DNA from 4 places in the Agarivorans sediminis genome. Region 2 is predicted to be linked to each of the others. Evidence: predicted binding sites of a transcription regulator. Region 2 holds the regulator's gene; each other region holds the start of a gene.
The links. The regulator sigma-54, encoded in region 2, starts transcription at its own class of promoters, with help from an activator protein. The targets are predictions, from matches to a motif close to GTTGGCACGNNNNTNGNNT.

Region 1 (3,182 bases), 270 kb from region 2:
ATCAATGCCTTTACGTTTTACAAAGTCTCCCATAATAGGAAATACCCGATGCAGTTTAACTTCTGACTCTCGAATATCAGGATGATTAAGCTCTGTGAACATTTGTTCTTGTTCAACTACGGCGCCTAGATCATCATGATAAAAAGCCACTGGCGTGATAAGCATATTCAGTTCACAGGGCTTACCTTTACACACACCACTTGCCTTCACTTCTTTCTTTTTTATAACGTACTGACCATTATCTAATTGATTAAACTGTATTTCTTGCCGGTATTTTTCAACCTTACCATAGGGGTGCTTAAAGCTTTGAGTATTAGAAATAACCATTTTTTGCACCTGGCCATGCTGTAAAAACATATCTACTTTCATAAAACGAAAGTAAGCAATATCTTGTGGCAGCGCGTATTTTGAGTAGTTAAACCTCACCACATCTTGGCCTAATTTATTGACGGTATGCTTGACTGAATCTCGGTCATAAATACTGGCATGCTGACGCAGTTTGTATTCAGTTAAGGCGAGGTCTTCTAGGTCTTTTAATACCTTTTTTCTACCGTCCAGTTTGCTAGGGTCATATTTGATACTGAGTTTAATATTGCCCTTAACGTCTTCGCTAGTGACTAAGAACACTTCTGATTTCTTAACCTTATCGCCCACCGTATACGTTTTATCCAAGTGCTCGATAAAGTTAGCTGATTGGCCCAAAGAGCTTAATGCGAAACCCGGTAATTTCTCGGGAATATTCAGCGTTTTAAACACATCGCGCTGCTGGTTAGTTTCCGCTAACTCGGTGTGTTCACTATCGTTAGCCATTACCGGTGCAACCACTATCGGTGCAGCGATTATCAACGCTGCCCACGCAACTTTATGAAATATTTGAGTTATTGTATAAGCGTTATAAGTTTTCATGTTGTCTCTACATTTAAAATAATTAGTGAAAACCAACAAAACGTAACCTAGCTAACTCCATCTAAACTCTGCCGTTAAGCTGAATTAAATTTGCCTTGAGCAAAAATTTAAAGCTGTACCTAAAGCGAAGGACATAAGAACAACTGTTATGTCGCGCTGTTGGGAGAGATATTAAGGGGGATTGAAAAATTGTGACAATCAGCTTTGAAGGATCGAATCCTCAACAAATAGCCACGCACTAATAAACTACTTCGCTGATGAATAAACCGACACGTTGCAATATGCGAAAGAGCCTCTAACTGAGGCAATATTTTTGACTCAAGCCAGAAAAATAGGATGTATCTTGCTGAATTTTAATAAGATAATAACATTGGCATAAAAATAGATAAGGATCAGTATTAAGGCCGATTAAGGCATCATTTAGTAACAGGATTCATTATGCTAAAACCAATAATTAGAAACACGTTAACCACCGTCATTTACCCTATGTTACTGGCTAGCGTACTGATATCCTTCACCAGCCAAGCGGGTATTATCTATACGATAGAAAAGCCAGCTATCCAAAGCTCTCAAGTTAACGGTCTAAGCCAAACTGAAAATTTCGACAACCTAGCCACCCGCGATTTACACAATGGTTACCAGACTTATTTTGGTAAATACACGGTCAATAAAGGCAGTGCCAGCATCAGAAAATTTGGCGTATATGGTGGTGCGTTTGGCGAAGGTAAGTACCTATTCATCCCTAATAACAGCGCTGTTACCCTAAGTTTTGATCTTGCAGTAGGATACTTTGGCTTCTGGTGGAGTGCCGGTGATAGTGGCAATCAACTGAGCATTACGACCCAATCTGAAAACTTGCAGTTTGTGACCAATCAAATTTTAGACGCGGCGGTACTCGAGCCAGAACACTACGGTAGCCCAACGAGCGTTAAAGGCAATAAACGAGAACCCTATGGTTATGTCAACCTATTTGCTGAATCAGAAGCAGATAAAATCACCTCTATTAGCTTTTTTGGTCGAAACTTTGAAACCGATAACCACACTGTCAGCATTCAGCGCGAGGCCATCACCGGTCGTTCTTTAGCGCCTGCTAGCGTGCCAGAGCCTAAAACATGGTGGTTAATTGGTTTAGGCCTTGTGTTGCTAGGCTTGAGCCGAATCAGAGCAACGCGAAGAAAATAACCACAAGGGCTGTTTGTCGGCTGAGTATGAAGTTGTATAAAAATTTAGTGACACCTATTAATCCACTAATCCTCCGACAGGCTGGCATGTAAGCGCGAGGCTAGCCAGTCGCCTTTGATACCGAAGCAGCCCTCCAAGCCCTTGCGCCTAAAAGTGGTAGCTATTGGCACAGTATTAACAGTGAATTAACGACTGATTTAAATAAAAATTGAAATATTTAATGCAAATGAGTTTGATTCTCATTTGCGTTATGTATAATGCGGCTTTGTTAATCTTAACAGGATAAGGACAAAGCCTGATCACCATGAAAACACTCAATCGCACACTCATCGCCAACGCCGTAATTCTTAGCTTAAGCCCATGGGCTTATGCTGAAACCACTAGCACCATGTTTGATGAAGTCGTTGTATCGGCTACTCGTACCGAACAAAGCATCAAGGATGTATCCTCGAGCGTCACCGCAGTAAGCGCCGAACAACTAGAGCAACAAATGGCCACAAGCTTAGAAGACGCGGTCCGCTATGAACCCGGCGTAAGCACTACTGGGCAAGGGCGCTTTGGCACTAGCGGCTTTAATATTCGCGGCTTAGATGGTAATCGTATTAAGTTGATGGTGGATGGTATTGAACAACCCACAGCCTATAACCCTGGTGGCGACGTAATGAATAAGGGGCCAAACTCATACGAAATTGACACCTTAAGCGCCATTGAAATTAATAAAGGGCCTGCATCTAGCCTTTACGGAAGTGATGCCTTAGGCGGTGCAGTATTGCTGCGAACCAAAAACCCAGAAGATCTATTAGAAGAAGGCGACAGCCATCATGTTGCACTAAAAACTGGCTACGCCAGCGCAAATGAAGCTTACAAAGCCACCATTGAGCTAGCCAAGCGCTATCAAAAATGGGAAGGCTTGGCGATTTATACGTATCGTGATGGCAGCGAAACAAAGGCGCACTCTTCTGGCGCCGACATAAATGGTCGAGATCGCGGCCAGGCAAACCCCTATGACTTTGATTCTCATAACCTACTACTTAAAACCAACTATGCCCTAAATGCTGAGCATGCCTTCGGCTTAGTTGCCGAGTTATTCCAGC
Region 2 (3,182 bases):
TACTCGAGCCCGTAAAGGCATTGGTTACTTACCACAAGAAGCATCGATTTTTCGTCGTTTATCTGTAGAAAAGAATATTCTCGCGGTTCTCGAAACACGTAAAGACCTTGATAAAGAGCAACAAAATGGAGCGCTTGACGACTTATTAGAAGAGTTCCATATTGGCCATATTCGCAAAAATTTGGGTATGAGTTTGTCGGGTGGAGAACGTCGCCGAGTAGAAATAGCACGAGCCTTGGCAGCTGCACCAAAGTTTATTTTGCTTGACGAACCCTTCGCTGGAGTAGATCCTATTTCAGTGATTGATATTAAAAAAATTATCGAACACCTGCGCGATAGAGGCCTTGGAGTACTGATTACCGATCACAATGTGAGAGAAACCCTCGATGTTTGTGAGCATGCCTATATCGTTAGCCAAGGCGAATTGATAGCCTCAGGGAAGCCCAAAGAGATACTTGAAAATGAACATGTGAAACGAGTTTATCTCGGCGAGCAATTCAAGCTATAGTTAAAGTGTATCTAGAAAAATATAATAAGAAGAAGGAACAGCGGTAATTAATGAAAGCATCTTTGCAGTTGCGTCTTGGTCAGCAATTAACCATGACACCTCAGTTACAACAGGCCATACGCTTACTTCAGCTATCAACGCTGGATTTACAGCAAGAGATTCAAGAGGCACTGGAAAGTAACCCACTTCTTGAGGCGGATGAGTCGCAGCCAAGCGACAGTGACTCAGTTGAAAAGTCGGCCAACGAAAGAAGTGATGAGGCGGAAAACAGCCAGCCTGAAGTTGACTCTAGCCAAATTGAAGCCGGTGATGCCATTTCCCAAGACACGGTTGCTGAAGACCTACCCGTTGATTCAACATGGGATGATATATATAGCGCCAGTTCTGGCCCTGCGAGTTCAGGCTCTGCTAGTGGCGGCGAAGACAACGACATGTTGTTTCAAGGCGAAACCGTCGACTCCTTACAAGACCATCTATTGTGGCAAATGCGTTTAACTCCCTTTAGTGAAGTAGATCAAGCCATCGCATTAGCGATTATTGATGCGGTTGATAACTCAGGTTACCTCACTCAAGACTGTGACCAACTACTTGAAGGCTTACGCTCCAGTGATAATAACGCACTAGATGTAGAATTAGACGAAGTAGAAGCGGTGCTAAAACGTATTCAACATTTTGACCCCGTCGGCATTGCTGCTCGCTCCTTACAAGAGTGTTTAATGATTCAATTAAGTCGTTTTGCTGAAGAAACACCTTGGTTGAAAGAAGCCAGAGAGGTCGTATCAAATCATATCGACGTATTGGCCAACCGGGATTTTCGTTTATTAGCTCGCAAAACCAAACTCAAAGAAGAACAGCTACGCGAAGTAATGCGTTTAATCCACACCCTTGAGCCACGCCCCGGCAATGCGGTAGAACCGAATCAAGCGCAGTATGTAATTCCCGACGTATCCGTTATAAAACGCCAGGGCCGCTGGGTAGTAGAATTAAACCCGGATGCCATGCCTAAACTACGAGTCAATTCTCACTATGCGTCTTTGAGCAAAACGTCAAATGCTACCGATACTCAATTCATTCGCAGCCACCTACAAGAAGCGAAATGGTTCATAAAAAGTATTGAGAGCCGTAACGAAACCTTATTAAAAGTATCCAACTGTATCGTTCACCACCAACAAGCATTTTTTGAATATGGTGCTGAAGCAATGAAACCAATGGTGTTGAACGATGTGGCTGAAGCAGTAGAAATGCATGAATCGACCATTTCTCGGGTGACAACCCAAAAATTTATGCATACTCCCCGCGGAATTTTCGAATTAAAGTATTTTTTCTCTAGCCACGTGGCTACAGACGGAGGTGGGGAATGCTCATCTACCGCGATTCGCGCACTCATTAAGAAACTGGTTGCTGCCGAAAATACCAACAAACCACTCAGTGATAGCAAGATAGCTGACATTTTGGCAGATCAGGGGATCAAGGTGGCGAGGCGCACGATAGCAAAATATCGTGAGTCTTTAGCGATTCCACCTTCTAACCAACGTAAAAGCCTTATATAACGGCCACAAAAGGGGACAAGATATATGCAAATTAATCTTACTGGACACCATGTAGAAATTACTGAATCACTAAAAGAATATGTCCACACTAAGTTTGCCAAACTGCAACGACGTTTTGAACAAATCAACAATGTTCACGTCATCCTCAACGTAGAAAAGCTCAATCAAATTGCCGAAGCTACCTTGCACCTTAATGGCGGAGAGCTGTTTGCCACTGCAGAGCACTCTGATATGTATGCCGCCATTGATAGCCTCATTGATAAACTTGACCGCCAAGTTATTAAACACAAAGAAAAATTAAACAGACATTAGCCAAAGTAATGCAAATAAATAAAGTACTAAATTTGGACTGTACGCTTAGTACAGTCCAATGTTCCTCTAAGAAGCGCGCATTGGAACTGATAAGTGAACTCGTCGCTAAACAACTTGATACCAGTGCTCAAACTATTTTTGAAAGCCTGTTAAACAGGGAAAAAATGGGCAGCACCGGAATTGGCCAAGGTATCGCTATTCCTCACGGCAGAATCGACAATCAGCACCAAGCTACAGCGGTTTTTTTACGCTGTGACCCTGCTATTTCCTTCGATGCTATTGATAATAAACCGGTTGATCTTGTGTTTGCGCTGTTGGTTCCAGAAGACCAATGTAAACAACACCTTAATACCCTTTCTCAAGTGGCTGAGAAACTCAACGATAAATTAGTATGTAAACAACTTCGTAACGCACAAAGTGATGACGAATTGTACGACATCATGGTAGCCTAATACTCTAATTGTAGTTAGAGGTTATCATGGAATTGATTATCGTTAGCGGACGTTCAGGCTCTGGCAAAACGGTCGCCTTAAGGGTATTAGAAGATTTAGGCTATTACTGTGTAGATAATCTACCCGTTTTACTCTGGCAACCCTTAATAGATAACTTAAGTAGTTATCCTAAAGTGGCGATTAGTATCGATATTCGTAACCTGCCCGATGAGCCCTCACCGATTGGGCAATTGATTCGTTCGATTGGCCCTGACGTAAAGCTCCTCAGCCTCTTTCTCGACGCTAAAGACGAAGCGCTAATTCGCCGTTACAGTGAAACCCGCAGAGTTCACCCGCTTAGCCAAAACAACTTGTCGTTAG
Region 3 (3,182 bases), 2.0 Mb from region 2:
TAAGTGCTAGCGGTTATGGTTCTGAATTAGATGTTGCCAAAGCGCAAAGTGCTTTGGCCCTTAGCCAAGCAGCCTTACCGCAGTTAAACAGTGCCGAAAATGTGCACTTACATCGCATGGCATTAGTACTAGGGCAAAGCCCTTCGCAGCTAACCCAACAGCTTAGTGGCAACAGCGAACTGCCTAGCTTTAATGGCCTAATTCCGGTGGGTTTGCCGTCGGATTTACTGACTCAACGTCCCGATATCAGCATTGCTGAGCGCGAGATGGCAGCAGTAAATCAAGAGTTAGCGGCAACGGTAGTGTCAGACTACCCTCGGTTTTTCTTAACCGGTGGACCGGGTTTAAGCGCAGAAAACTTTGATGATTTATTCAAAGCTGATTCAGGTGCTTGGTTAGCTTCGGTTGGCGTGCAATGGACATTGTTTGATGGTGGTCGTCATGACGCAATGGTAGAAATACAGCAACAGCGCTTTGATAATAGCGCGCTGCATTACCAGCAAGCAGTAAACGCCGCGTTTATTGAGGTTGAAACCATGCTAATGGCTTACGGCAATAGCCAAGAATTTGCCGTCAATATTGACCACGCTAGCCAGCAAGCAAACATTGCACTAAGTAAAGCTAACTCGCTATACCGTGCCGGTTTGATTGATCACTTAGCAGTGCTCGATGCCCAGCGCCAGCAAAACCTATTAGAAGATGCGCAAGTGTTAGCCAAGCTACAAACTGCCAACATCATTGTGGGTTTACATAAAAGCTTAGGGGGCGACTGGACCATTAATTAACACCTTTTCGGTGCCTTGGCTCTTTGGATTAGCCAATCGGTTCTCACTCTTGACACTAAGAGCTAAGGCACCACCGCCAACCCATATTCATCACTATCAATCTCATTTAGGCGCTTGGCGAAGATCTTAATATACTGTCTCGCTGATTGTATTTAAAAGCCAAGCGCCCTTTTAATCGCTAGAAAACAAATCAATTTCTTTGGACAGGTAAAATCCGTTGTTAAGGTGTTTAAGCTCATCTTCAGAAAAATCAGCTGGCGTATATTCATTGGAAGGTTTACCGCCAACCAATAGGCCCATCGTTTGATAAGCCGCCGCCACCAATTCACTACAAAATAACGAAGCCAAGTTTTCTTGATTCTCACCCCATGGCCCCTGCCAGCCAGCACGCGCTAACTCCCAGAAGCTCTGCTCATAATGGCGCCCTTGAAAATTTTCCAGCAATTGCATTAATTCAATTAAGGATGCTTCCGTCAGTTCCCCGCCTAACAGTTGGCGAACCGAAACACTGCCCGAGTGCCGATTGATCTTTTCATCTAAGGCTACCACCTGCACACCGTTACTCATTTGTTTACTGTATAAACATCGTTCGCCGGTCATTGGAACGGCTTCCCATAGGGTGACGAAATCGTAATCGTCAAGTAGTAACACCATGCCTACATGTGACCACTTGCTAAAGGTGCCGTAACGAATGATGTCACTGCTAAAGCCTTTACCTGAAAAAAAAACCAAGTCTCCTGTTTTGAGTTCTGTGGCTAAGTGTTGGTACTTCAGCATTTTGCCTACTCTTCAAATCATCCTTAAGATTAGTTTTATATGATAAAAACCAAAAGCCTGCAATGATGCAGGCTTAAATCAATAAAAATAGAAATGGTTTAGTACTAAGCGCTTATTAGCTGCGACGGCGTAAAACCAAACCAAATAATGCTAAAAACATCATAGCAAAGCTGGCAGGTTCGCTCACTTGCGCAGCAAGCGGCAAGTTATTAAAACGCACTAACAAGGTTTCCTGAAATCCGCCATTAGGCACTCGCTCAATCGGGTTAGAAAAATCACAGTGGTCATATCGATTATCAAAGTATTGAGCGCCACACTTACCTGTGTCACTAAAAAGGTTTCGCGCAGGGATATTGGCAAACTCTTCGATGCTAGCAAAACGCCAAATGCTTACGCCTAGCGCAGCATTTAGTACATCATCATATAGGCCACCTGCATATTCCCAGTTATCCACTAACTGACTACAGCCACCTGAACAAGGTGATGCCCATACCCAATCAAAAATATCGCTGGTGACAATCACTTCTTCGAGAGGGTCTATGACAATCACGCTGGCTGTAGATTGTAGGGAAAACAGCATGCTTGAGATAAACATACTTAATAGTGCAACTTTCTGTAAAAACTTCACTTTGTTAACGTCCTTGCATATATATTATTAAAAAACTCACTAAAGCAATAAATATGCCTATTTATTAATATATTAAATTACATGCACTTACAAAAAACAAAGCGAACGTTCTTTTTTGAACTGTAAAAATATCTGACAAAAAAATTAAAAAGTTAAAGTAAAATTCATTTAAATCAATACATTAATAATTTAGCTGTCAAAATAATGCAGTTAAATATGAACGGGCACCGTAATGCGACATAAATCGCACTTTAGCTGCGCTAGGAAAACGTATTATTGCGTTAAACATTGCTGCATGTGCTCTGCCACCAAGGTAAACCTAGAAGCCAACTGCTGATAGCGACGCTGCACCAAATAAATGGTCTCATTAACTGGGTTAGCTAAACGATGAATCGCTAACTTTTCAGGCATGGCAAATGCCGCTACCGCATGAGCGGGCAATACCGTAAACCCCAAGCCACGCGATATAGGTTCAAGAATCAACGATATTTGGTTGGAAAAACCACGTAAGCGAAATTGCTCTAGTTGCTCAAACTCGGGGTAATTTGCTGACAACAACAAATTTGAATGGTGAGCACCATCAGGGTGGCCCATGTAGCCAAGATCTTGCAAAGCTTGCCAGCTAGGTTTGGGGCAACTAGCGGGAGTCACCAATAGCAAAGCTTCTTGAGCAAACGCTTGAGCACTGAGTTCAGCTAACTGTGCTGGCCGCGTAATGAATCCTAAGTCGAGTTGTCGCTCTGCCAGTTGCTGCTCAATACGCGCGTTTGGCGCAAATTGATAATCGAATACCAAATCTGGATGCTGTTGCTGTAGTGCCAATAAACTCGGATAGAGCTTTAAACCTACACTACCAGGGCTGGCAATTCTGCATAAACCTGCGTGAGGGTCGTCTTGCTTCAAGCTCACCTCTAAACTGTTTAACTGAGCCAGTGTGCGCTGCGCCTGGGTATACACTTGATTGCCGGCCTCGGTTAAACTGAAACTTTTCC
Region 4 (3,182 bases), 2.1 Mb from region 2:
ATACCACGTGGGTATTAGCGAGACCCAATGTTCAAGGTTTTGTCATGCTTGACCAACAAGTCGAAGGTGTTGAGTTAACGGCGCTCTATTTGGATCCCCAAGCGATGGGGAAAGGATGGGGAAGGGCCTTGTTTGAATCAGCGAGTCAATCGGCAAAAATGTCCTTTGCTACTCGCTTACATTGCTGGGTGATGGAGGATAATCAACACGCTCAAGGTTTTTATCGTCACTTAGGTTTTAAATTCACTGGTGAGCAGCGTGAGCTGGAGTTTTCTGGATCACCATTCATACAAAAAAAGGCTGAATTAGTCTGCTAATTACGCCTTTTTCGCAAGACTTTATGGTAACATTTTGTTCTTTTCATGATTAATTTTAAGAGTTGAAATGAGCGATAAATATCAAGGCGCAGCAGCGCAAGCAAGTTATGGCTACGGCCTTCAAATTGGTGAGCAGATTGAGCGTGCAGCTTTTGACGGCTTAAAAGTTGATGCTATGTTAGATGGTATCCGTGATGTGATGAGCGGTGCTGAGCCACAGCTAGACGAAGCGGTAATTGGCGCAGCTTTCCAAGAAATCACCAAAGAAATTGAAGCTAAAAAAGCTGAGCAGCATAAAGAAGCAATGGCTGAAGGCGAGACGTTCTTAGCAGAAAACGGCCAACGTCCAGAGATCAACAAAACTGAAACTGGTCTTCAATATGAAGTATTGGTTGAAGGTGAAGGCGATACCCCGACCGCTAGCAGTAAAGTGCAAGTTCACTATGAAGGTACGTTAATTTCTGGTGAAGTATTTGATAGCTCAGTACAACGTGGCGAACCTGCAGAATTTCCAGTTAACGGCGTAATTAAAGGCTGGACTGAAGCGTTACAACGTATGAAAGTGGGCGATAAGTGGAAGCTTTACATCCCTCAAGAGCTTGCTTATGGCTCGCAAGGTGCTGGCGCGGCTATCCCGCCGTTTGCTGCATTAGTCTTTGAAGTTGAGCTGTTAGCTATTTTAGGCTAAAACCCAATCTCAATATAAAAACCGGCTAATCAGCCGGTTTTTTTATGCGCCAGATTTGTGCACTTGTGTTCTAAGTTAGTGAATTAACAAGAAAAATCCAAATACTCCTTTAGAGGTAAAGAATTTCCTAAGTTAATGATTTTAGGTGTTAAAAAAATGTGATCTAGATCTTGGCACGTCCTTGGCAACTCCCTAATTGTGAACAATTAGAGTTATACCCATTTAGGTAACGCAGGAGCAGGGAATGCAACAATCAACACGTTTAAGTTTATCTCGCATTATTAAAACCACTATGGCTGCGGCGATAGTGTCGGCTAGCTTTATTGGTTTTAGTCATGCTGAAATCGGTGAGCCTGAAAAAGAAGATTTAAAGTTTGGTTTTATCAAGCTGACCGATATGGCTCCTTTAGCTGTGGCCTACGAAAAAGGCTATTTTGAAGATGAAGGTTTATATGTTCAGCTTGAAGCTCAAGCTAACTGGAAGGTATTGCTTGATCGGGTGATTACTGGGGAGCTTGACGGTGCGCACATGCTGGCTGGTCAGCCGCTCGGAGCCACCATTGGCTTTGGTACAAAAGCAGACATCATTACCGCTTTTAGTATGGACCTAAACGGTAATGCGATCACCGTATCTAATGATATTTGGGCACAAATGAAGCCCCATGTCCCCCATGAAGGTGGAAAACCTGTCCACCCAATTAAAGCCGACGCCTTAAAGCCGGTGGTTGATAGCTATAAAGATCAAGGTAAGCCATTTAATATGGGCATGGTATTCCCCGTATCTACCCATAACTACGAGCTACGTTACTGGTTGGCTGCAGGTGGTATACACCCTGGTTACTACGCTCCTCATAAAGGGGATACTTCAGGAAAAATTGATGCTGATGCCTTGCTGTCAGTAACTCCACCCCCACAAATGCCTTCAACCATGGAAGCCGGCACTATTTACGGCTATTGCGTGGGCGAACCGTGGAACCAACAAGCTGTATTTAAAGGCATTGGGGTTCCGGTTGTGACTGACTATGAAATTTGGAAAAACAACCCAGAGAAAGTATTTGGTGTGAGCCAAGGCTGGGCTGATGAATATCCTAATACGCATATTCGTGTGGTTAAAGCGATGATTCGAGCGGCCAAATGGCTAGATGAAGAGAACAACAAAAACCGCCCAGAAGCAGTTAAAATCTTGTCTAAGAGCCAGTATGTAGGTGCCGATTACGATGTAATTGCTAACAGCATGACGGGTACCTTTGAGTATGAGAAAGGTGATAAACGCGAGGTGCCTGACTTTAACGTATTCTTCCGTTATAACGCCACTTATCCGTACTACAGTGATGCCATTTGGTATCTAACGCAAATGCGTCGTTGGGGACAAATTTCTGACAACAAACCTGACTCTTGGTATATGGATATCGCTAAAAAGGTATACCGTCCTGATATTTACGCTATTGCAGCTAAAGAGTTGATTGCTGATGGTGTCATTGATGCGTCGGAATTCCCTAATTTTGCGACTGAATCAGGCTTTAAACCACCTCAAAAACACTTCATCGATAACATTGTTTATGACGGTTCTAAACCTAATGCCTATCTAGACAAGTTCACTATTGGTTTGAAAAAAGACGACAAGATCTAAGCCAAATAATCATTGAGAGCAGCCGGGCGGAAGGTCGCCCGGCAATATCGAATCGCAAAAGGAGTTGTAGTGATGAAAGATAAATTAATTCACTCTCTAGAAACAGTAGGCCTGACACCCATGGTGCCATTTGTCCGTTTAGCCAGTGGAGAAAACCCCAAACAACAAATCAGTGACATATTCGAACGTATCGGTCTTCCGTTACTGGCTATTGCCGTGTTTTTGTTATTGTGGAGCATTTCTGCTGCTAAAGTGCAAACCAGCTTAGGCACCTTGCCTGGACCTGCTCAAGTTTGGCAGCAATACCAAGGCTTAGTGGCGGAGCATCATGAGGAGCGCGAAAAAGAAAAAGCATTTTATGTGCGACAGGACGAGCGTAATGCTAAGAAGTTAGCCAAAAACCCGGATGCCACCATAAAGGTTCGTCCTTATACCGGCAAAGAAACCTTTTTTGATCAAATATTGACTAGCTTGTACACCGTGTTTACCGGTTTCATATTAGCGAGTGTTATCGCTATCCCTATTGGCGTTGCCTGTGGTTTAAACA

Region 1: M0C34_RS16065 (Npun_F0296 family exosortase-dependent surface protein) is a predicted target of sigma-54. The motif match lies at 1,276-1,294, and genes of this name have one in related genera.
Region 3: M0C34_RS05185 (PEP-CTERM sorting domain-containing protein) is a predicted target of sigma-54. The motif match lies at 2,233-2,251, and genes of this name have one in related genera.
Region 4: M0C34_RS05715 (CmpA/NrtA family ABC transporter substrate-binding protein) is a predicted target of sigma-54. The motif match lies at 1,175-1,193, and genes of this name have one in related genera.

The regions. Positions count from the first base shown of each region.
Region 1 covers NZ_CP096670.1:3,537,458-3,540,639, forward strand. Annotated here, with positions in the region: gene M0C34_RS16060 (hypothetical protein) at 1-906, opposite strand, end outside; gene M0C34_RS16065 (Npun_F0296 family exosortase-dependent surface protein) at 1,345-2,088, shown strand; gene M0C34_RS16070 (TonB-dependent hemoglobin/transferrin/lactoferrin family receptor) at 2,393-3,182, shown strand, end outside.
Region 2 covers NZ_CP096670.1:3,808,876-3,812,057, forward strand. Annotated here, with positions in the region: gene lptB (LPS export ABC transporter ATP-binding protein) at 1-508, shown strand, start outside; gene M0C34_RS17350 (RNA polymerase factor sigma-54) at 559-2,058, shown strand; gene hpf (ribosome hibernation promoting factor) at 2,083-2,370, shown strand; gene ptsN (PTS IIA-like nitrogen regulatory protein PtsN) at 2,379-2,822, shown strand; gene rapZ (RNase adapter RapZ) at 2,849-3,182, shown strand, end outside.
Region 3 covers NZ_CP096670.1:1,149,022-1,152,203, reverse strand. Annotated here, with positions in the region: gene M0C34_RS05195 (efflux transporter outer membrane subunit) at 1-785, shown strand, start outside; gene M0C34_RS05190 (YiiX/YebB-like N1pC/P60 family cysteine hydrolase) at 957-1,562, opposite strand; gene M0C34_RS05185 (PEP-CTERM sorting domain-containing protein) at 1,678-2,190, opposite strand; gene M0C34_RS05180 (LysR family transcriptional regulator) at 2,464-3,182, opposite strand, start outside.
Region 4 covers NZ_CP096670.1:1,269,490-1,272,671, forward strand. Annotated here, with positions in the region: gene M0C34_RS05705 (GNAT family N-acetyltransferase) at 1-317, shown strand, start outside; gene M0C34_RS05710 (BamJ family beta-barrel-assembly machinery protein) at 385-1,005, shown strand; gene M0C34_RS05715 (CmpA/NrtA family ABC transporter substrate-binding protein) at 1,298-2,635, shown strand; gene M0C34_RS05720 (ABC transporter permease) at 2,708-3,182, shown strand, end outside.